Regions from separate parts of the Sphingobacterium sp. BIGb0165 genome, predicted to be linked through region 1. Evidence: riboswitches for the same ligand, from Rfam matches in the RefSeq annotation. Region 1 holds a riboswitch; each other region holds the start of a gene.
What was found. A riboswitch is a leader RNA that binds a small molecule or an ion and turns the genes downstream of it on or off. The one in region 1 is predicted to bind S-adenosylmethionine.

Region 2: another riboswitch for S-adenosylmethionine. It lies ahead of M2408_RS05140 (methylenetetrahydrofolate reductase); the one in region 1 lies ahead of M2408_RS15945 (5-oxoprolinase).
Region 3: another riboswitch for S-adenosylmethionine. It lies ahead of metE (5-methyltetrahydropteroyltriglutamate--homocysteine S-methyltransferase); the one in region 1 lies ahead of M2408_RS15945 (5-oxoprolinase).

Annotation. Positions count from the first base shown of each region.
Region 1 is NZ_JANUEB010000006.1:351,142-359,437, forward strand. It holds gene M2408_RS15925 (serine hydrolase) at 151-1,443, shown strand; gene M2408_RS15930 (BlaI/MecI/CopY family transcriptional regulator) at 1,546-1,917, shown strand; gene M2408_RS15935 (N-acetylmuramoyl-L-alanine amidase) at 1,910-3,379, shown strand; gene M2408_RS15940 (DUF3050 domain-containing protein) at 3,440-4,204, opposite strand; SAM-I-IV-variant riboswitch at 4,415-4,508, shown strand; gene M2408_RS15945 (5-oxoprolinase) at 4,576-4,842, shown strand; gene M2408_RS15950 (glycoside hydrolase family 95 protein) at 5,003-7,354, opposite strand; gene M2408_RS15955 (sialate O-acetylesterase) at 7,361-8,296, opposite strand, start outside.
Region 2 is NZ_JANUEB010000002.1:322,379-330,674, forward strand. It holds gene M2408_RS05120 (exodeoxyribonuclease V subunit beta) at 1-3,048, opposite strand, end outside; gene M2408_RS05125 (30S ribosomal protein S16) at 3,570-4,091, shown strand; gene rimM (ribosome maturation factor RimM) at 4,320-4,844, shown strand; gene M2408_RS05135 (hypothetical protein) at 5,117-5,968, shown strand; SAM riboswitch class I at 6,071-6,173, shown strand; gene M2408_RS05140 (methylenetetrahydrofolate reductase) at 6,245-7,201, shown strand; gene M2408_RS05145 (DUF2723 domain-containing protein) at 7,506-8,296, shown strand, end outside.
Region 3 is NZ_JANUEB010000010.1:210,981-219,276, reverse strand. It holds gene M2408_RS22465 (ATP-binding protein) at 1-955, shown strand, start outside; gene M2408_RS22460 (response regulator transcription factor) at 1,010-1,699, shown strand; SAM riboswitch class I at 1,852-1,955, shown strand; gene metE (5-methyltetrahydropteroyltriglutamate--homocysteine S-methyltransferase) at 2,032-4,344, shown strand; gene M2408_RS22450 (lipopolysaccharide assembly protein LapB) at 4,435-4,941, opposite strand; gene M2408_RS22445 (helix-turn-helix domain-containing protein) at 5,364-5,831, shown strand; gene M2408_RS22440 (hypothetical protein) at 6,046-6,405, opposite strand; gene M2408_RS22435 (single-stranded DNA-binding protein) at 6,591-6,986, shown strand; gene M2408_RS22430 (hypothetical protein) at 7,051-7,458, opposite strand; gene M2408_RS22425 (hypothetical protein) at 7,652-8,104, opposite strand; gene M2408_RS22420 (helix-turn-helix domain-containing protein) at 8,288-8,296, opposite strand, start outside.

The sequences.
Region 1 (8,296 bases):
TTTGATCAATTTAAAATAAAAGATCGAAATCTGCCAAAAACAGAGGCAAGAAAGAAAACAATAAGATCGCTTTGCTTATTATACCTATATACTATTCACAGTAGCTATCGAGCTTATATCGTTTACATGCCAAATTGATTATGATTGATTATGAAAAAAGCCATCTTATTACTTCCATTACTTCTGATACAAATGAGCCAGGCACAAGAATTTCCATCCGCAGTGGATTCTGATCCCAGCAAACTGGGATGGATGACGGGATTTCCGCCACCACAGGATCGAATTATTTCAGCATTGGACGGTACATTTTTTAAGTTTCCGGCATTGCGTTACAGTGTTTGCCATATGCGTGAATTCTTTCCGTCGAAAGTCGTCCCTTCCGCCCCCATCAACCGTTATTCTTTTTCCACTGCGGAGGATTCCGCCATTGATGCCTTGAGTTTTCAACCTCTTGGAGATGAAAAGTCTATCAGTTGGGCGGAATCTCTTTTAAAAAATTATACTGATGGTATCCTTATTCTTCATAAAGGGCGTATTATCTACGAAAAATATTTTGGTGCATTGACCCAGAATGGCAGGCATGCTGCTATGTCCGTCAGCAAAACATTAACCGGCACGCTAGCTGCTCAACTGATTACTGAAGGCGTTTTGGATGAAAACAAATACTGCCGGGATTACATTCCCGAACTTGCACATTCCGCCTTTGGCGATGCAACAATACGTCAGGTACTGGATATGACAACAGGCCTGGAGTTCAGTGAGGACTATGCTGACCCCAAAGCAGAAATATGGGCCTTCTCCAAAGCAGGAGATCCCTTCCACTTCCAACGAAGTCCTGATGAACCGGCAAACTACTTTGATTACTTAAAGACGGTTAAGAAAAAAGGTCAACATGGTGACGCATTCGGCTATAAAACAGTCAATACAGACGTTATGGGCTGGATAATTTCTCGGGTATTAAACAAGCCCTTGTCACAAGTCCTTTCCGAAAAAATTTGGCAGCCCTTGGGAACCAATTTTGATGCCTACTATCTGATTGATGGTGCTGGAATATGCTTTGCGGGCGGAGGACTCACGACCAACCTCCGCGACATGGCCATGTTTGGTGAGATGGTGCGCAATAAGGGTTATTTTAACGGAAAACATATCCTCGCGAAGGAAGTAATTGAATCCATCCGCTCTGGCGGAAGCCAGGCTGCTTTCGCAAAAGCCGGTTATACCAATCTAAAGCAGTGGAGTTATAAAAACATGTGGTGGGTAAGCCATAATGCCGATGGAGCCTTCTGTGCACGTGGCGTCCATGGACAGACCGTCTATATCGATCCCAAAGCAGAAATGGTTATCGTCCGATTTGCCTCTCATCCCCTGGCATCTAATTCAGCCAACGATGGATACTCCCTACCCGCTTATCAGGCGGTGGCCGACTACCTACTGAAAAAATAAAACCACTAATAACCAATACATTACAGTTAATCAACTTATTTTTCAGTTTTAAAACTGAAAAATAAGTTGATTAACTATGAAATAAGTTATAGCTTTATAACTATGGAAGAATTAACAAAAAAAGAAGAAGAAGTTATGCATGCTGTATGGAAATTAAAGCAGGCTTTTGTCAAAGATATTATTGAATATATGGATCCGACACAAACAACGCCTTATAATACCATATCATCCATTGTACGGATTTTAGAGAAAAAAGGGTATGTGGGTTTCAATTCCTATGGAAAGACTTACCAATATTATCCGCTGATCTCCAAGATGCAATACCGAAAGTTTTTCTTTTCGCGTGTCATGAACAAGTATTTTGATGATTCTGTCGAAAATCTGGTATCATTCATTGTCAAGGAACAAAAAATCAGCGAAACAGACATCGAGAAAATCAAGGAAATTATCAATAAAAGTAAAGAAGATGAATAACCTATTTTCCTATAGCATAGAGGCCAATATCAGTTTACTTATTTTAGTCTCGCTCTTTGTCCTGGCTTTTCGGCAGCTTTCATTTTTTCGTTGGAACCGGCTTTTGCTTATTGCGTTGGTGAGCTTTTGTACGCTGGTTCCTCTTCTTAAATTTAAGACTGATTATGTCAAATTAATCGATTCCAAAACAAATTCAAATCAGGAAATACAGTCGCCAGAGCAGCTGGGTTATTCCAATGCCCCTTTTTTGATCGAACCCGAAGAACAGCTCAATCTATGGGACCGAATAGAGTTAAAAAAAATACTCGCTTATGCTTACTTATTGATCGCCATTTTCTTTCTGATACGATTAGTTTATCGCAGCTTAAAGCTCGTATGCTGTTTAAAGAAGATGGATTTTCAGGAGCATCAGGGAATTAAAGTAATCCCGCCGTTTAATCGCTTCAATAATTGTTCGATCTTTCATTATATCGTTATGGATAAAAGCGCACTTGAAAGTCCCGAAGGCAAGCTCATCTTTGCTCACGAGGCACAGCATATTTTAAAAGGACATGCCTGGGATAAATTATACATCGAGCTGATGTGCTGCATCTTCTGGATAAACCCCGCCATTTATTGGGTTCGGAAAGAACTGTATCGCCTACATGAGTTTCAGGTCGATATAGCGGTAGCTAAATGCTATGGAAAGACTGATTATGCGAGCTTCCTGCTGAATATGACACAACAAAATCAACAATTAGATTATATGCAAAGTAGAATTTTAAAAAACCAAAATGAACTGGTAGAACGCATCGACAGGTTGATGCGAAATCTATCACCACGCACGAAAGGTTATCAGTATCTGCTGTTTGTTCCTTGTATATTCGTGTTAATTGTCTCTTTTTCTTTTATTGATCCTCCGAAAGAAAAGATCTCCACTACTAGCGCTGTTAAAAATAGCGCAAAGACCATTGTTCTGGATCCGGGACATGGTGGCAAAGATAGTGGTGCCACCAACAGCAAGGGCCTCAAAGAGAAAGATCTCACTTTACAGGCTTGTAAGATGATTCAAAATGAACTTGAAAAAGAAGGTTTTCAGGTTGTATTGACCCATTCGAAAGACGAATTTATGATGCTTAAAGACCGTACGGCCTTTACTGGTGACGCATTAATTTCTATTCATTTTGACATTGATCCTTCAAACGCCAAGCAGCCAATCGGCCTACGGTATCCAAAAGCTGTTGAACTACCCAAGATACAGGATCAAAGCCGAGAACTTGCGTTCCGTCTCACACAAAATTTAAAAAATCAAGGATTAAGCACGCAGAAACCGGTTGAAAGCCATAATCATGCGATCTTACGGGGAGCAAAAATACCAGCGCTCATTGTTAGCTTAGGGAATATGAATACCTTTTCCAACACATTGGATCCACAATTTATCAGCGCTTTTACCCAAGCCCTAAAAACGTCTCTGTCGGAATAGTTTTCCGTAAAATTATCAGATCAATTCTTTTTACAAAGAAGCCAAACAATAGAAGATTCCCTATAGGGAATCTTCTATTGCGTTCCAGAGTTCAATGCGCTTTTGAAGCGCCTCTTTACTGACTATTTTCATTTCTTCCCACTTCTCATCATCCTCTTTGGCCAGGTCGCTGATCATCTGCATTGCCAAAGGGCCATGCTCATCACCGTCCAGATCAATATGACGTTGGAAATAGTAGATAAAATTATCTAAGCTCGATTCAGGAAAGTTGGTTTTCAGCTCCTGCAAAATGGAGGTAAACATACCCGGGATAAGATCCTCACGACCAAATGTAAAGGCAGCAGCAATTTTATGTACCTCCCCTTCTTCGATCAGTTCAAAAGTAAAATTCAGAAAATCTTTGATCCTTTTGTCCAGTGTCGTCAATGCGATGGCATCAAAAATACTTTTGGATTTCTTGGCGTTCACGATAAACTTGTTAACCAGGTGCAGGTCTGCCCCCATTTCACTCATTGCGTCCAGATACATTTCAAAATGGCTCAAACGGCGACCATCAATATATTCGTCGGATTCTTCCGCTAATACAATTTCGTTAATCAGATAGCGTGTCGAAGGATGCTCACTTGCAAACCAAGGCAAAGTTGTACAGGTCAATTTAATCTGCAAAGCTTTTAATAAAGACATAAAATCCCATACAGCGTACACATGCCCTTCGGTAAAAGAACGTAGATTCTTGATCGTTTTGATTTTAGGATACAAGGAGTGTTGCAATAATACCTCGCGTTCGGCAGCAATGTATTCATTAATTTCCGCAATTCTATTCATGCCGCAAAAGTATTGTCTTATCTCTGTTTTTTAAAGTATTTTCGACGAGATTACAGTAACATGATAAATTATCGGGCAAGCTATCCACTTCATAACCAAACCACAGCCAAAAACCCAAACTCACTTTTGCCGGCCTTAGTCTTCTTATCCACACCCAATTACCAAAAAAACAAAAATATTTTTAATATTAAAAAATAATCTACTATATTTGTAGAGTATTCAGAATTGCATGATGCAATACCAACCGAGTGTAGACACCGCGGTGGTAAATTAATACGGGTTTCGACCAAAATAAACGTTATACAACGGTTATTTTTCCCAACAAGATCTGGATACAGTTTATGGTTTAATCCTTTAAATTTTTAAATTGTATGGCTACAACAACAAATCTTTACCAACACTTACTGGAAAAATTCAGCTACTATTCCACAGACGAACTAATACAGCTCAATAACGATACAATCTTGGGACAGGGTTGGGGCTCGGCCAAAGCGACCTTTCGGACAGCGCTGCTCAGTACTTTCTCCAAAAGAGGACTGGACCTATCCAACATCATTTCCAAGGAAGACGGTTTTACCTCAGTGAAGCATGTCCCTGTACGTTTGGAACACAATGTATTGATTCCATTGCAATCTTAAGACAGCAGTCATAGCACTTTCAGCGTAGAAGCACCGACTACCGTCTTGTCTTTTCTGTTTTTCATATTTACATGTAATTGTGTATAACACATGTGTATGCAATGAGATTTTTAAGACAAAAGGATCCCCGGCCTGCAAAAATTGCAGGCTAGGGATCCTTTTATTTTTCTTTTGTATGATAGGCAACCCAGTTATGATCTATACATACCTGAAGTTGTTGTGATTTGGATGAATAAATCTGGTAATTCAGTATTTTACCATCTTTCCATTCCATGTCTATGGTATGATTTCCTTTGATGCGCATTCCCCTGACCTGACCTTCTTTTTTCCAGGCTTCAGGGATTGCTGGCAGGAGATACACACTGTCCTTATGCGACTGCACCAGCATCTCAGCGATCCCGGCTGCTCCACCAAAATTACCATCAATCTGGAAAGGTGGCCCAGCAGTTAACAAATTGGCGTAAACACCGCCCCCAGCGCCATAATTGATATGTGTATCGACACGTGGGGTCATCAGCTGCCGAAATAATTTATAGGCACGCTTGCCTTCATGCAATCTGGTCCAAAACAGTAGTTTATGGGCTATGGCCCAGCTCGGCCCATCATCTCCCCGTACATTCAGACTCTTTTTAGCGGCTAGCTGCCAGTCTGGATGTTCGTCATAACGGATCAGATAGCCTGGATACAAACCATACAAATGCGAGATATGCCGATGCTGCGGATCAACTTCTTCATAATCTTCGATCCATTCCATGATACGGCCATCTTTGGCTAGCTGCACTGCCGGTGCTAAGCGTTTCAATTGCGCTGAAACCTTCGTTAAAAAAGGATCCGATTGTTTGCCTAATAATGCTGCCGCATGGATGACATTTTCAAATAATTCGCGTACGATCTGATTATCTATCGTTGGTCCCATCGTGACGTTTGCCTGGTGGCCATTAGGAAGCTTAAAGGAATTTTCGGGAGATACCGATGGCGAAGTCAACAGCCAACCTTTACCGGGGTATTCAGTCAAGGCGCTGGCGTAAAATTGTGCCGCGCCATAGAGTATTGGGTATATCCGTCGCAGATAGTCCATATCTTCGCTATAAAGGTAATGTTCCCACAGATTATTGCACAGCCAGCCCGAGCCTGCATTGGCAATGCCCCAAGAAGCGGATTCCCCCGGTTCGGTATAGCCCCACACGTTGGTGATCACATGAGCCACCCAGCCCGGAGCGTTATAGTACGCTTTCGCGGTCTTTGCTCCCGGGGCCATAAGGCCTTCCACAAGACTCACCAACGGTTCATTGAGTTCGCCCAAATTGGCCGCTCCCAGGTGCCAATGGTTCATTTGCACATTGATATCCAGGTGATAATCCCCATTCCAGGGTGTCTGAATCTGATTTGCCCATAGCCCTTGTAAATTCGGCGGCAGCAGACCTAAACGCGTACTGCTAATACTAAGGTAGCGACCATACTGATAAAATAAGGCTGCCAGCCCCGGATCCTGATCCGGTTCTTTACCGAAAGCCAGCAAACGTTGGTCGGTCGGTAAATTATCTTTCGAGCGGCCAAGACTGAGCGACAAACGGTTGAACTTTGTTGAATAGTTTTGTAGATGTTCGGCATATTGCTTGGCATAGGATTTTTTTAAAGCCTTTGTTAAAGTTTCGGTTGTTGTACGCTCAAAATCCTTGCCTTTAAAATCGGTATCTGTCGCCACATAAATCAGTACTTCGTCAGCCTGTTGGATAACAATAGATTGCCCTTGTACAAGCTGTTTTCCACCTTTAACTTGCGCCCGGACACGTGTTTTAAACTGGATACCTTTACCGTCCACACCATTATCCAATTGTCCCATCAAAATGAGCTCGCCATCTTTGGTCGTAGCAGTCGCCCTTTCGGGACGGTCGATCTTGATTGCTAGGTTTATCTGCCCTTTTTTGCTACTCTGTAGACGAATAATACCCACATCATCTGCAAAGCTTGTCCAATATTCCCGGTTATATTTTACGCCTTTGAGCTCATAGCTCGTTTTTACCAGGGCCTTTTCAATATCCAGCTCGCGGCGATAGTTTTGTACCGCAGCAATATCTGTTTTTCCATCAAATGCAAGCGTCAAATTGCCAAGAACTTGATAACAGCCCCATTGCTTACCACCCGATCCCGGGCCTTTGCAGATAAAATGTTGGTCAATCAATCCCTGAGCGAGGTTATTTTTCCCGTTTTTGATCAGGTTTCGAATGCTATCCAAGTACCTACTGGCTTCATAATTATTGGCATCCTGAGGGCTTCCCGACCATAGTGTAATATCGTTGAGTACAACATGTTCATTTATTAAGCCACCGTCGGGCATCATACCGATCTTTCCGTTACCTAGGGGCAAGGTCTCCTCCCATTGTTTTGCCGGCTGTTGATACCAGAGTTTGCTCCCCTGCTCCTGCCCAAATAACTTGCCCGAAAAAAAGAACAGCAGCATAGCACAAAGTATCCTATCTATTCCACGACCTATTTTTGGATATCTATTCATATCACCTTAGTTTTTTGTCCAGTCATCTGTCCGAAAAGGAGATCCGGCGATCCCAGCATCATTATACAAAGTCAGGTCCGGGTTATCGGCCCAGCCGTAACGCACTGCCACCGGCGACAGCACTTCTTTGGCAGATACGATCAGCTTATTTCCCACCTGTTTGACCTCAGCGGGGTAAAAGACCTGATCTGCGCCAGCAATGGTAAAACTACCTTTCAGTTTATCCGCATCTTTCAGCACCAGTTTTTTGCCCATGGGGTTAAAGCTGAGCTGCATCTCTGTTCCCTTTGTGATCCAATGTTCGAGGACAGGCCCCGAATAAGGGATCTTCTTTCCATAAAGCTGCGCTGTTGCAATCCAGCCTAGCCTTCTACCGACATCCTGTTTATTTTTTGGATGAATATCCACTGCATCACCGATATCTGCAATAACAGCCATACCTGTGTAATGCAGTTTGAGCGTTTGGCGCTGCGCCTCTCGTAATCTCGCCCAGGAAGAAGATTGCGGTGCCGACTTCTTCTCCTTATAATTTGCCAATTGCACAAAATAAAAAGGCATCTTTTCGTTGTTCCACTGTTGGCGCCAGTCCTGAATCAGCGCTGGCAACAGTTGCTCGTAAGGTGCATCTTTTGAATCTGCATTACTTTCTCCCTGATACCAAATAGCTCCTTTTATTTTAAGATCCACAAAAGGTTTAACCATAGCATTGTAGAGTACAGTCGGTCTATTGGGACCCTCCATCGCGTTAGGCTTTGCGGGCAGCTTAGTCAGATCATAACCTACTTTGCATTTCCAGTCTCCAACGAGAGAAATCTGCTCCCCATTCGGTCCTTCCAGTCGTGGCTGTTCTGTACCGCCATATATTCCTCCGTCTCCAGCGCCATCAAATACCCGAACGGCAATATGCAACAGGCCGCCATTGTTTGCCGCTGCAGGCACAGT
Region 2 (8,296 bases), on a different contig from region 1:
GCAGGGCTCTTCCTCTTTTGAGAGTATACCTTCCTGAATCAGCTGACGGATTAATCTGGAAATATCTTTTTCTTTAGCGATCTGAGACATGATTTCATGGGCCAGTATCCCATATTGTGCTGCTTTTTCCAACATCATAATATCGTTGATCGTACGTGTGCTGGACTTCTCTAGGGCCATCTCCAGTTCTTTGGAAATAGGGTAGCGGCTGAGTGCAATGATATTGTCTTCCTGACTTTTAGGGGCGACTCGTTCGATGGTCTGATCGACCTTTATATGGGCATCTTCTAAAGTAAATGGAGCAATAGAGGAATCCAATACTTGATAGAGGATATCGCTTATATATTCATCTTTGATATCATATCCTGTAATTTCGCCGGTCTTTTTGTCCACGGACTCTTTAAATGATGGAGCAGTAATATAGAGGTGTTCAACGGCACGTGTTGTAGCTACATAGAACGTATTTAGTGCATCCATATAATTGAATAGCATTTCCTCAAAATATTGTTTGAAGAACACAGACTTTCCAACTGTTGTTGTATATTTTATGGGAATTTTTCCCAATTGTGCAAATGGCGTATCGTAAGTGTCGATCCAGAAATCTCCATTGATCATCCCGTCCAGATCCCAGGAACAGAAAGGGAGCATGACAACATCATAGGCAAGCCCTTTTGATTTATGGATTGTTGTTACTTCAATTGCGTTTATATCACCATTGGAAGGTAGTACTGCACGATTGCCATCTTCTTCCCAGAATTCTAGAAACTGAATAATTCCACGCTCACCATTGGTCGAGAAAGCTGAAATCATATCCTTGAATGCCAATAGGTAGGGAAGGTGAATGTTCTGTTCCGTCGTGAAGCCATAGATTTCGATGAGTTTTTCTATTAAATGAACCAAAGGCTGTTTTTGCCAAATTTCCCAGGAGTCGATCAATGCGTGGGGAAGAAAATCTTTCAGCGCACGGATGTCGTTTGAAGCAAAGGTTAGCCAAGCGGTTTGATTGACCGTATTTTTCTGGATGGTCTGATAGAGATAGACCATTTTTGCTTTATGTATGCTATGTTTGTCCGAATTGTATACGAGCGCTTTTAATGTTTCAATCAGGAGGAGTACAGCGTCATTGCTGGCCAAGGATAGCGCATCTCCGGAGATGACCTCAAAGCTAAGATTTTCCTCTTTTTTGAAATCCATCAATTTCTGAATAACTAATTTAGCTTGTGCATTACTACGTACAAGGATCCCTATTTGTTTGGCTTGATATCGGCTAGTATGAAACCATTCACCTATCTTCTTACATAAAAGATGAAGAGACTCCTCGATGACCTGATTTCTCCTGTAGCGACCGTCAGACACAGGAATATACGAAATCTCGATGGAGCCCAACTTGTCGAGATTCCCTTTTTTGTGTGCAGGGATTTTCTGTTGACTATTTTCATAAGCTTTAACAAGCATATTATCATTGCCTGAGGCTGCCCACCAATGTTTTCCCTCTTCGCCTAAGTTTTCGTCTACCTTTTCATTGAGAACACGCTGCAGATGCTGAGGGATACTGTTAAAAAGATAATTGTTTAGCTGGATAATATTTGGGAGACTTCTAAAATTGGTGTCAAGACTACCATTTTCAATAAAGCTGGTTTTGGCGCTCTCATCCAAGTGAAACGCATGACCAATTTGCTGTTCGACCTGTTGGAGCAATATGCGCCAATCTCCGTTCCGCCAACGGTATATACTCTGTTTGACGTCGCCAACAATGAGGTGCTCGCTTAGTGTGCCATTGGCATCGGCGAGTGCATTGATCAATAGGGGACTGTAGTTTTTCCATTGAATACGCGAGGTGTCCTGAAATTCGTCGAATAAAAAATAATTGAAGCGATTGCCGATCTTTTCCCAGATGAATGTTGGATCGCTGTTCTCATCGATCCCAAGTTTATTTAACAGGATCTGTGAATCGGAGATTAATTGAGCGCCGTTTTCTTTACGCCATTGGGTCAATAAGTCGCTCATTTCTTTGAGCAAACATAGGTAATACAGATTGTTTTGTACGGCCTGATAAGCAATGTAAGCTGGCAGATTCTCCTGTAGTGTCTGAAAAGACTGTAAGATGGGAGCAAGCGTTGATTGGAGATCGTAGCGTATATTTTTGTCACTATCTGTAAATGCGTCCTCATTGTCAATTAATTGTACATATTTATCCAAGATCTTGGCAATTTCGGAAGAACTTAACTTGTCTGTCTTTTTACTGGTCTTGCTGGCTGAGATAATCTTATTGCGTGATTTTCCCTTGAGCTCATTTTCACTGATGTTGAATCTTTTGAACGTATCGCTGAAAGTTTCGATGGTCAGCGAAAGTGCTTCGGTAAAGGCATTTATTTTTTGTTCGATTTCTTGATTCAGGAGGTTGAAAACTTCTCTTGGGTTAGCTGAATTAATATAGCTGTCAAATTCCTGGAAATTTTCAGAGAAAATAAGGTTGGCTAGGCCCATCAATTGTTGTCGATAGTTCCAGTTTTCATTTTTGGCTATTTTTTTCTCCGCATAGGCGATGATCCAATCGAGGAGGTCGGGGCGTTCATCTAGCAACTGATTGAGCATGATTGTCAATTCATTTTTGACTTTATTGACATTCATTTCTATCTTGTAGGCCGCGTCGAGGTTGAGCTCATAGGTGAAAGCACGGATAACTTTCTGAGAAAAACCATCAATTGTACTGATGGTAAAATGACTGTAATCGTGTAAGATCCGACGGTAGACACGGTAGGATTTCTCCTGGATCAAATAGGTTGTCCAATCGGGTTGCTGCTGCAGCAATAGTTTTCTGAAATCTTCGATTTTGGGACTGATTTCGCCAATAGCTAGGCCGTGGAGAACAGAGAGTATACGTTCTTTCATTTCTGCGGTGGCCTTGTTGGTAAACGTTATCGCCAATATCTCTTTATAGCTGTTTTCATTGGACAGCAATAATGTTAGATAATGTAGTGTCAGACTAAAGGTTTTTCCAGAACCGGCCGAAGCTTTAAGTATTTTTAATGGCGCAACAGATTTCATGGAATGAAGGTAGAAAGTAAAATGTGAATTGGCAAAGAAAATATATTATCTTCATCCTTCTTTAAAATCTGCAAAGATAATATCAAGGGTATTATTTTTCTTGTTTTTATGCTGTATTATTAGTTATTCCTGTCAGAAGGATAATGCAGATGAGTATGATAAGAGGCCCATTTCTGTCGGGAGGGTAGCAATAGGAACAAATGGGATTTAATCCGATCAGCATTCATAAAATGGTTTCCAAAAAATTGGAGATTTTTTTTTGCAGCATTTGAGGAAAAGGAAATTAGAAAGGTGCAGGCAGATTGGCCTAAAAAGACGGACGTACAAATTACTTTAGGCCCTGAGGGAAGACCTTCGGGGATGAGTTGTGTTTTAAACGCTGATTTTGAGGAGACTCACTATGGTGTTCTTCGTGAAGTTTTATTAAATTATGTCTATGAATAAAAAAAAATAACTATCTTTGCATCCCCTCTAGTATGAAGCTCGGGGGATATGTTGAATACATAAAATAAAATTAAGAAATGGCAACTAAAATCAGATTGCAAAGACATGGTAAAAAAGGACGTCCTTTTTACCACGTAGTCGTAGCGGATTCTCGCGCTCCACGTGATGGTAAATTCATCGAACGTATCGGTTCTTACAACCCAAACACAAATCCAGCAACTATCGTTTTGGATTTTGAAAAAGCTTTGGATTGGATGAATAAAGGTGCTCAACCTACTGACACAGCTCGTGCTATCCTTTCTTACAAAGGTGTTCTTTACAAAAAACACTTACAAGGTGGTGTGAAAAAAGGTGCTTTTGATGAAACTGCTGCTGAAGCTAAATTCACTGCTTGGACTGAAGCTAACGAAGCTAGAATCTCTGGTAAAAAAGATGGTTTAGCTCAATCTAAAGCTGATGCTAAGAAAGCTGCTTTAGCTGCTGAAGCGAAGAAAAAAGAAGAAAAAGCTGCTGCTGTAGCTGCTAAAAATGCTCCTGTAGCAGAAGAACCTGCTGCAGAAGAGACTGAAGCTCCTGCATCAGAAGAAACTGAAGGTTAATTCTTTCATAAAGTATTCGAGAAAGCCGACTCAATCTTGAGCCGGCTTTTTTAATAAAATAGTTTATATGTTAAAATGTGATGCTGATTGCTCTAATTTAAAATAGGAGCAGGCTATACCATCATATCTCTATACAAAAAAGTGAAAATTAAACAGATGCTGAATTTACAGTGGAAGCTGGAAAGAAAAGAATCTCAATACTAATATCCCAATACGCAATACTACAAAATGACTATCGATCAAAGTTTTTATATAGGCTATATCAGCAAAACACGAGGTCTAAAAGGCGAGATACAACTGTTTTTCGAATTTGAAGACTATGAGAGTTTGGATATAGAGGTCGTTTTTTTAGAGGTCAACAAAAAGCTTGTACCTTATTTTATCGATGCTATAAAACTGCAGAAAAATAGTACCGCCTACGTGACATTTGAAGATGTTGATCATATCGACAAGGCACAAGTGCTTGTTCACAAAAAGGTTTATCTACCCAATGATAAAATGCCAGAACGGGATCCCGATGATTTTAGATATACGGATTTAATCGGGTTTTTGGTGATCGATGAAACTCATGGTGAACTGGGGGAAATTACGGATGTACAGGAATTTCCACAGCAATTCGTCGCGACAGTTGATATGAACGGTAAAGAATTGATGTTTCCCCTATCCGATGATTTAATCGTTGGCATAGATGGTGAAGAGGAGATTATTGAAGTAGAATTGCCTGAAGGGCTAGTCGATCTTTATAAAGAATAAAAGTGGACAGATGTCTCGTAAATTACCCCTGATTACAACTCGGAATTTACTTTAGAGCGTCGTTCTTAATTCCCATAAATTTGAATGAAAAAGGTCTAAGTTCGTAAAGGAAGTTAAACCTTTTTCGATTCAATAAGTTGAGGATTTAAATCGTATTTTGCTTCATCTGACAAAATTTTTGTTTTGGGACGGTCGGGGATCTCTTACTCTGATGGATTTTGTTTAAATTGGTACTGAATAATCAATATATTGACCATTATAAACGATCTATCTTGAAACTATTACTACTAATTATTTCAGCGATATTCTTATCCTCTTGTGCTTTCTTTGGGAAGAACAAAGAATTTCCGATCGGAAATTATCAGGTTATTTGCGGTTATACCAATGATGGCTACCTAGAGGCCAAAGCTAAGGATCCGCTAAATATTGAACCTGATGCATATTGTGATCATCCGCTTCATTATCGTTCCTTTCTCTCCCTTCAGGATAAAGGACAATTTGTCCTCGCGATAGGTGATATCTTGCTCTATGGCAAATATAGATTTGAAGGGAATAAAATTGAATTGGTGGATGATAAAAAGGGAACCATCTCTTTGGATATAATTCAAGTAAAAAAGAATTTCGTGCAATTGAAAGGTGATTTCTCCCAATTCAATTCAGCCCATTTACCAAATACGGAACGGTTGTTTCTCAATTTCGAATTAGACAAAACACCACTTCGCGAGCAGCCTAGTAAATTTGATAGTGTAGTCAATCTTTGGCGTAATATTCCGACAAGTGCTGAAAATGATCAAGAGGTAAAGGCCCGGGCATTAAACTTTTTAGATTATTCTATAGCATACTTTCAACACATCTCAAATTCTGGCGTCCATAGTGATTATAAGATAGATGGGATTGAATCTCCAATTACTTATGCGCAAAATGGCATTGTATTGAAACAATGGGAAGACGTTCCTGTCTCATGGAAAGAGCTGTTTTACAATGAGGAGAATGCATTGGTTGCCTATAAATATTTAATGGATGGGTTTAAATACGGAGAGAAGGAAAAGTATAGTGTCTCTGGCTTACTGCTGATCACATTCTATTTAAAGAATCTACGTAATTCTCTTTCAACTTTGAAATAATTTGTATGGGAAGATCTGGAAAAAAGACAGCTTTGTCACTATAATTTATAGCTTTTCGAAAAAATGTTTTTGTTGTTTGATTTTTTAAGACGATATTAGCAACGCTTATAGAGAAAGGCCGAGGGACTAGACCCAGTGAAGCCTTAGCAACCTGTATTGTTCAAGGTGCTAAATTCTACCCTGCTCCATGTGGGAAAGATAAGTTACATGCAGATAGACATATCCTCGACTTGTGCGTTTCGATGTAAGCCAACCCAAACTTAAAACAGTTTTTTAATGAAGATTATCGACCATATCCAGAATGCTAAAGGAAAAACATTGTTTTCTTTTGAGCTATTGCCTCCTGCAAAGGGACAGGGCATCCAAAGTATTTTTAAAACAATGGATGAACTGATGGAATTTAAACCACCCTTTATTGATGTAACTTATCATCGGGAAGATTATATCTATAAGGAACATGCAAGCGGGCTGTTGGAACGTGTATCTTATCGCAAACGACCAGGAACAGTGGCGATATGTGCTGCTATCATGAATAAGTATAAAGTGGATGCAGTGCCCCATCTGATATGTGGTGGCTTTACCAAAGAGGAAACTGAAAATGCCCTGATCGACTTAAATTTCTTGGGTATCGATAACGTATTGGTATTACGAGGTGACGCACGCAAAGGAGATGCTGATTTTATTCCAAGTGAAGGCGGACATGCTTTTGCAACGGATCTATTGGAACAGGTAACGGATATGAATAAAGGAAAGTATCTCCATGAAGATATTATCACATCTGAAAAAACCGATTTTTGTATTGGTGTCGCAGGATACCCTGAGAAGCATTTTGAATCCCCTAATTTCAATACTGATTTTAAATATCTGAAGCAAAAAGTGGATATGGGAGCTGAATTTATTGTAACTCAGATGTTCTTTAACGTGGAGAAATATAAGGAATTTGTGACCAAATGCCGGGACAATGGGATCCATGTGCCTATCATTCCAGGCCTCAAACCATTGACGACCAAAAAGCAACTGGTTACTTTGCCGAGAATTTTCCACTTGGATATTCCTGAGGAATTGAGCGATGCTGTTGCAGCATGTAAAACCAATGCTGATGTAAGACAAGTAGGTGAAGAATGGCTTGTGCAACAATGTCAGGAGCTGATTAAATTTGGTGCTCCAGTATTGCACTTTTATACCATGAGTAATCCCGGGCCAACGAAAAAGATTGTCGAAAAGTTAGCCTAAAAAATACCAGAGAAGCGAGGGATTTCCCCTCGCTTTTTTATTGCTCCTATAGACGGTATACTGTTTTGTACTTGTGAAATGAATCCCCATTTGCTCCATGGCCATATGCAGCTTTTGGGATGAAGTATGCCATTACCCCTGCTTTCAAAATCAGCATTTCTCTTTTCACTATAGAAGAGGTCTCTTTCAAAAAATATTTTTTGTTAGACAGTAGTGTTAAATAGTGTTAATTAACATTTTTAAATCGAGATAACTATTTAATTTGAAGTACTAAAAGGAACTAAGATATAGACCAATTGTCCTTATGACGTATAATAAATTAAACTCGCTATTTGGTTTGACCTGTGGCCTCGTTGCTACTTTTGTCTACATTGCTACTGTTGAAAAGACTGTGAGCTGGTGGGATTGTGGTGAATTTATCGCCTGCGCGTACAAACTTGAGGTGGCACATCAACCTGGCGCCCCACTATTTCTACTTATTCAGAATGTTTTTTCCAATCTGGCTTTCGGTAATACAGGGCAGGTCGCCTACTGGATGAATATTGGTTCGGCAGTCTGTAGCGGTCTGACTGTGACATTTTTATTTTGGACAATCACAGCGATTGCCAAGAAGATTTTAAGGAAGCCGCAGCAATCTGCTTTTTCTTACTATTTACAGATCTTTGGAGCGGGTGCAGTAGGGGCTATGACCTTTAGTTTCAGTGATACCTTCTGGTATTCGGCCGTAGAATCCGAAGTTTATGCGATGTCCTCGCTTTGTACTGCGGTGGTTTTCTGGGCGATTTTTAAATGGGAGGCGCGTGCGGATCAGGCCGGAAGTGACCGCTGGCTGATTTTTATCGCTTTCGTCATGGGGCTTTCGATCGGAGTCCACCTATTAAATCTTTTGGCTATTCCAGCCATAGCCATGGTGGTATATTTTAAAAGGACTTCAGAAATTAATTTTAAAGGTATTATAAAGGCATTTTTATTAGGGATATTAGTTCTTGCAGCAATCCTTTGGGGCGTTATTCAGTGGTTGATCGGTTTTGCTTCCAAAATAGATCTATTGTTTGTGAATTCTTTTGGACTAGGATTTGGTACTGGAATTCTTTT
Region 3 (8,296 bases), on a different contig from region 1:
ATGGAGCACCAGCAATATTTTGCTAAATAATATTCTCAATGAGGCCGAACTAAATAATCCCATAAATACCACAAAGTATTCTACAGCGCTATTTAAAGGCGATGTTGGTGCTGCCCCAGGGAAGCTGACCATATACTTCCCAAACAAAAAGGCGATCATAGCAGATAATATGAGCTACTTGCTACTTCCTATGCTCACACTTTTGTTTCTATTGGTCGGATGTTTTGCTTATACACTCATCATTATCTTTAGACAAAAGAAGGTATCTGAGATGAAAACTGACTTCATTAATAATATGACCCATGAGTTTAAAACTCCTGTGGCCACGATCATGATCGCCAGTGAATCACTCAAGGATCCTGACATCAATGCAGACCACAAACGAGTGCAGAAATTGGCCAATATCATCTACGATGAGAACGTTCGTCTCGGGAATCATATTGAACGTGTATTAGACTTAGCAAAACTGGAGAAAGAAACACTGAAACTCGACCGCGAAGATGTACATATCAATGACCTCGTAGCCGCTGTCACAGACAGTATGCAGCTCCGGATGCAGAATATCGGCGGAAAATTCAGTGTCGACCTCGCGGCAACAAAAGATATTGTTGTCGGGGATGAACTGCATTTCTCCAATGTATTTTACAATCTAATGGACAATGCAATTAAGTACAGTAAAGGAGATCTACATGTAAATATCAGTTCTAAAAATATTGGCGACAACATTGTTATCACCATCGCAGACAACGGAATCGGCATGAGTAGGGATCACCTTCAAAAGATATTCGATCAATTTTATCGTATCCCCACAGGGAATGTCCACAACGTTAAAGGTTTTGGTCTGGGCTTAAGCTATGTTCAGGATATTTTGAGAAGACTCAATGGAAGAATCACCGTAAAAAGTGAGAAAGATAAGGGCACAACCTTTGAAGTAATTTTGCCCGTAAAAAAATAACACGTTCCTTTTTTGTATATTCAGGGAACATTAGTGAAAATTAATAGATTCATTATGCAAAAGATATTATTAGCAGAGGATGATCCCAATTTGGGGGATCTTTTAAAGGACTATCTCGAATTAAAGGGAAAATTTGACGTTACGCTCTGTATTGATGGAGACGAAGCCGTTTCCCAGTTCAAAAAAAATGATTATGATTTATGCATTTTCGATGTCATGATGCCAAAAAAAGACGGTTTTACCGTGGGCCGTGAGATCAGAAAAACAAATAGCACCGTACCGATTATCTTCGCCACTGCAAAAGGCATGATGGAGGACAAGACAGAAGCGTTTGAATTGGGTGGAGATGATTATATCACAAAACCTTTCCGTGTTGAGGAATTACTTCTTCGGATAAATGCTTTATTGAAACGAAGTGTCAGAGATAAAGAGGACGAAGTAGTTGCAGATAAGTTTGAAATTGGAGATTACTTTTTCGATTATACGAGTCAGCAGATTTCCTACAAGGGTCAAATGCAAAAACTATCGACCAAAGAGGCTGAATTGCTTCGCCTACTTTGTTTAAAAAAGAATGATGTATTGACCCGGGAAGAAGCTTTATTAAAAATATGGCATGACGACAATTACTTCACAGGTAGAAGTATGGACGTATTCCTGAGCAAACTTCGTAAATACCTAAGAGAAGACAGCAAGGTTGAAATCGTCAATGTCCATGGTAAAGGTTACAAACTCCTGGTGAGTTAAAGGCATAGAGGGTGAGATACCAATGCGTGATTTCACCCTCTTTTCCAATGAAAAGAAAGAAATAAAACATTTCTATCCTTAGTAGAATATAAAAAATAGATGCACTTTTATAAAAAATTTGCATATCAAAAAGAAATGTTCTAACTTAGCATCGCTTATAGAGAAAGGCAGAGGGAATAGACCCGATGAAGCCTTAGCAACCTGTCCCTTGACAAGGTGCTAAATTCTACCCTACTTGATATGGGAATGATAAGCCGAAGTCACCGAATTCTAGTGTGTCCTTCTCTCTCTAGCAAGAAATATAGTTGAAAAGAAATATTAAAAACATTATTATGTTATTGACTAACAATTTAGGTTACCCTCGTGTGGGCGCGTTCCGCGAATTGAAAAAAGCCAATGAGGCCTATTGGGCTAAAAAATCTTCTGTTGAGGAATTATTGGACACAGCAAAAAAAATTCGTGAAGGCAATTGGAAAACACAAAAAGATGCTGGAATAGATTTGATCCCTTCCAACGACTTCTCTTTTTACGATCAAGTATTGGATTTAACCCTTACTGTTGGTGCAATTCCTGCTCGTTACCATTCTTTGTTGAATAAAGTAGACAACAACTACAGCTTAGACTTATATTTTGCAATGGCGCGCGGTTTCCAACAAGAGGGAATCGATGTGACTGCAATGGAAATGACCAAGTGGTTGGATACCAACTACCACTATATGGTTCCTGAATTCACAAAAGATCAAGAGTTCAAATTGACTTCTGAGAAATTCTTAAATGAATACAACGAAGCAAAATCATTGGATATTGAGACAAAACCAGTTTTACTTGGCCCAATCACTTACCTTTTGATCGGTAAAGAAAAAGAAGCTGGTTTCGACCGTATCGACCTATTGGACAAATTAGTTCCTGTATATGAGCAAATCTTGTCTAAATTGGCAGAAGCTGGAGCACAATATGTTCAGATCGACGAACCTTTCTTGGCTTTGGATTTAGATGCAAAAGTAAAAGCATTATACCAACCTACGTTTGAGAAATTGGCTGCAGCTGCCAAAAACATCAAATTGATTGCGACAACTTACTTCGAAGCTTTAAAAGACAACGAAGATATCGCGGTTAACTTACCTATCCATGCATTACACTTGGATTTAGTACGTGGAGAAAACCAATTGGATACCGTTTTAGCTAAAGTTCCAGCTTCATTGACATTATCTTTAGGTATTGTTGAAGGCCGTAACATCTGGAAAAACGATTACGAAAAATCATTGGTTAAAATCAAACAAGCCGTTGATGCATTAGGCAAAGACCGCGTTTGGATTGCTCCTTCTTCCTCTTTATTGCACGTTCCTTTTGACTTAGATAATGAGCATAATGAGCAATCATTACCTGCTGAAGTTAAAAACTGGTTAGCATTCGCAAAACAAAAATTAGCAGAGGTAAAAGATCTAGCGATCTTAGCAGAAGGTGAAGTTGATGCAGAAACAACAAAACGTTTCGAAGCCAACAAAGCTGCTGCAGAAAGCCGTCGTACTTCTCCGTTGATCCACAAACCAGAAGTTAAAACACGTACAAGCAACATTACTGATGATGATGCAAAACGTACATCAGTTTTTGCTGACCGTAAAGCGGCACAACAAGTGAAATTCAACCTGCCAGCATTCCCTACAACAACAATCGGTTCTTTCCCACAAACAAAAGATGTGCGTAAATGGAGAGCTGATTTGAAAAAGGGATCGATCACACAAGAAGAGTACGATAAAGCGATTGCTGAAGAAACAGAAAATACAATCCGTCTTCAAGAGCAACTGGATATCGACGTATTGGTTCACGGTGAGTTCGAACGTAATGACATGGTTGAATACTTCGGTGAGCAATTAGCTGGATATGCATTCACACAAAATGGTTGGGTACAATCCTATGGTTCACGTTGTGTGAAACCTCCAATTATTTATGGAGATGTATACCGTCCAGAAGATATGACTGTACGTTGGTCTTCATACGCTCAATCATTGACAAACCGTCCGGTTAAAGGGATGTTGACTGGTCCTGTAACAATCTTACAATGGTCTTTCGTACGTAACGACCAACCACGTTCAACCACAACTTACCAAATCGCATTAGCGATCTTAGACGAAGTTCAAGCTTTGGAAAAAGCAGGTATCAAAATCATTCAGATCGATGAGCCGGCGATCCGCGAGGGATTACCATTGCGCAAAGCAGATCAAAAAGATTACTTAAACTGGGCTGTACGTGCATTCCGTGTATCTTCATCCAATGTTGAAGATGATACGCAGATCCACACACACATGTGTTACTCTGAGTTCAACAACGTGATCGAAGATATCGCAGCAATGGATGCAGACGTAATTACAATTGAGACTTCACGTTCTCAAATGAAATTATTGAATGCTTTTGCAGGTGATTTCAAATACCCGAACGATATCGGTCCTGGTGTATACGATATCCACTCACCACGCGTACCAAGCAAAGATGAGATGGTAGACCTATTGCGCAAAGCAAAAGCAGTAGTTCCTTCGGAACAACTTTGGGTTAACCCTGACTGTGGTTTGAAAACTCGTGCTTGGCCTGAAACTAAAGCTGCTTTAGAATCTATGGTTGAAGCGGCGAAAATCTTAAGAGCAGAATAATTCTTAAACTATATTGATAAAAGCCCAAGATGAAATCTCATCTTGGGCTTTTTTTTGAATACTTTATCCGGAATCAAGCGTCTTCGTCTGTTATTTACTTCGCTTTTTGTCCGTCTTATTCATTTCCAATTTTCCTTTAATCCGATCTTCAATAGACTTTATGATCGTGGACAGATCGCTGTTCAGATTATCCAACTTGGCCATTTTGAGGATTTTTAAAGCCTTTTTGTATTTCTTTAATTTCTCAAGTAGCAACACCTTCTTGATCCAGATTACAGCCAGGGACATCCCCGGCAATGTCAACGCATATTTGATGGTTTTCTTTGCCGCTTCGTAATCCCCAATGTCTATCAGGGTCTGTATAAAATAAGGATACACCTCCAAAGCATACACATTGTGGCTTAGAGCCTCCTGAAAATATTTCTTTGCCTGTTCATAATCAAACAGCTGCTCCGCATAGACCCGCCCCATTAGGCACAATGCCATGGTATTGGATTCATCGCATGACAAGGCATAGGATAAGGATTCTAGCGTATCCTCCAGATAATATGGATAATTATCCAAGGCCTGGAGAACATATTTATTCACTGAATTCATCGTTTTTTTTAAAACATTACATGAGTATTGAGCTTCTCGCGGCTACCTCTAGCCACACAGATGCCATTTCCTTTTATCGGTTAGATCATCTCAAATGATCTCGTGGCAATACAGACATCACAATCCGATGTCATATACAAATGCCAAAAGTGGTCCGGAAAAGAAGATTAAGAGAGTGCGGTATTCCGGAGAATATGCCCAAGACTCTTCTTTAAGGACGAAGCTGGGGTTTTTAGTATAGCAAACATATTCTTCCGTTTTTTTATTTTATATTAATACCTTATTGTGCTGCAAAGATTCAAAATATTTATCAAATTACAAAATATTTGATTATTAACAACTTACAAATACGCTATATCATTGGCATATTATTGTCATATCGTTTTTTTTAAAATCATAAACCTTTTAGTCATTTTCGTTTCATGGAAAGTCAAAAAGTAAATCAACTCATCAAACAATCTAGAAAGCTCAGAGGACTGACACAACAGGATCTCGCCAATCAAGCCGGTCTATCTTTAAGAACAGTACAACGAATCGAAAAGGGGACAGAAGAGATCAGTGGTTTCAGTTTAAGACAAATCAGTCAGATTTTAGAAATTCCTTTAGAACAATTAATTATGCCAAATGTAAATCAAATAAGTATCGACAAAAATCAAAGTGGAAGTATAAAGGCACTTTATCTAGCTTCCTTAACTTTTCTGGTCAACCCGCTATTAGGTCTGTTGGTCCCAGCGATTATGGGCTACACCAAGCAAAATAAAGATGCTCAATACAGCAAGTATCTAAAAAAGATAATCATCATACATGCCACCGGTCTTTTATTTCTCGGCGCCTTTATAGGTTATATTTTTGCGGCAGATTTTTCCATATTCAACTGCCCACGTCTTTAAATTATATCTTTACAGGCTGGCTTTTTCTGTTAATCCCCATATGCTATTACGTCGTGATTATCATCTTCACAGCAGTAAACTATTTTAGAATTAAAGGAGCCGATGTAAGTTAAGATTAACTGGTATTCAGCTTGTACAAATAGATTTTATAAAATCAGAAGAACTCTTCTTCCAAAAGAAATAATAGGAGATAGAAACCGTCAATAAAGTATTATCATGGCTTCTTTTGGACAATCAATACCCAATCATTTTCTAGCATCAGGTAACCCATCTCATAGATAAATTTATAGGTTTGCCCTTTATTATTAGCAAATGTATGTGTGTGGAATTTGAAATCAAAACCCAGTCTCTTTAATTTTTCCCCTTGTACCTTTATCATCCCTTTCCCCTCACCGTTTAGTATATCCATTAGAATACGGCGGTTTTTGCGCAAGATATTATTCAGATTGCGCACTAGATTAGTTTGATCGCTATTCAGTTTATTGTTATATGCATTTCGGCAAGAGTCATCACAAAAGCGCTTATCCGATCTTCCCTTTATATTTTGCCCACATTCCAAACAGACTTTTTCCATAGTGTTTAATATGAATTTAAACGACAACAAACGGTTACAACCGACTATAGTCGAATACAAATGGTAAACAGACGATTATTATTCCCTCTCCTTTTCATCTTTGCTCAAGGTCATTCCACATCCATTGAAGGTTATGGCCTATAACTAAAATAAGAATTATTAGAAACATTTAAAAATCAGACAAAATGAGCACATTACGTAACAAAGTACAATTAATCGGTCATTTAGGAAATGATCCTATCATCAAAACCACTTCAACAGGGACAAATTACTCTGTTTTACGACTTGCCACGAATGATCTTTTCAAAAACAAAGCGGGTGAATGGGTTGAAGAAGTACAATGGCATACACTTGTTGTTTGGGGTAAGCAGAATAATACCATTGAAAAGAGATGTAGTCGCGGGACCAAACTGATGGTTGAAGGGAAACTTACCTATCGTAACTATGAAACTGCTGATGGAACAAAAAGATATATTACTGAAATCAAAGTTGATAGCTTTTTGATTCTATCAGATCAAACTTGCTCAAACGAGGATATTCCAGTACTACAAGAGGAGGATGAGGATGAGCTCCCGTTTTAATTTAGGGATAAAAAGAAAGTAGGACATCTAACGTTGTCCTACTTTCCGCTTTATATCAAAAAAACTATTTTGTTGCACTCGCAGTTAACTCTGCTGCTAGCTTTTGAGCATACTCTGTCCATAGCTTTGCGTCTTCCGGAGTTAATTTAGTAAGAGCAGTAGCTGTTTTTGTAGCCCACTCCTGTTGCTTTCCAGCTAACTCTTGGATTTTAGTCGCATCTCCACTTTTAGCAGCAGCAACATATTCATTCACATATTTTGTGTAATCGTCTGCCAACTGCTGTGCTTCTGGAGAGCTAAACTTAGGCACTGCAGTAGTCGTAGTTGTTTCTGTTGTTGTTGTCTGCGCAACACCACCTTCAGTATCAGTTGTAGTGACTGTATCCTTTGTTTCTACTTTTTTGCTATCTGCATTATTACAAGAAGCAAAGAAAATTGCAGCAATTGCCGCAGATAATATCATTTTTTTCATGAAACGAATAAGTTTATAATAAATTAAAATTATTTACCAACTTAAATTTGGATTATTTTATTTTATAATCCAAATATATTTTTTTCACAAAACAAATAAATATTAAAAAATCTCAGTTTTTCTCTTTCCCATGCGTTTAAGTTTAAATCTCTGATGATTGCAATAGTCTCCCTATTGTAACAAAACCGTGGCTTTAATTACGATTCTGGCTCCTCCAGGTCTCCAAAGGGAGATACTCTCCGGAAACGATGTCCAGAATCTGGATATTCTTGCAATCACTCTTGTTCAAATAGAAATGATAGTAAGGTTCAAATCTTTCTTCACTATTATATCCAGCGGTAAGAGAATACAGCTCTCTTCCATCTTGTTTCAAACTATCGATCATAAACGAGATATTGGCCTTGTGATCAGTCAAGCTATCCAAATTTCTTTTACCTTCCTCAACCTCTTTCAGCGCCAGGATTAATTTCATCGCCTCTTCTGTTGAACAACCAGTTTTCTCCCCCATTTTAGCTGAACTATCAATTTTCTCTAAAGTTGGTTTTTCAGGGATTTGGTCACTTTTCGGTTTATTAGACTCATTGCTTTGACAGCTGATAAAAGCAAGGAATGATACCAAAAGGACAAATAAGATTTGCTTTTTCATCTGTATAAATTATTTGTTCATCAATTATTTTCAGATTAACGTATTATTCATAAGTATTTATTTTCAATGGCATTCATGAGCTCAATCGTTCGGTTCACTCGTTTCACTCTGCCTTTGGCGGTATAAGTGTTGATCTCATCAGTACAAATGAGCTGGTGTTTGGCCCCGACCACCAATGCAAGTCTATATTCT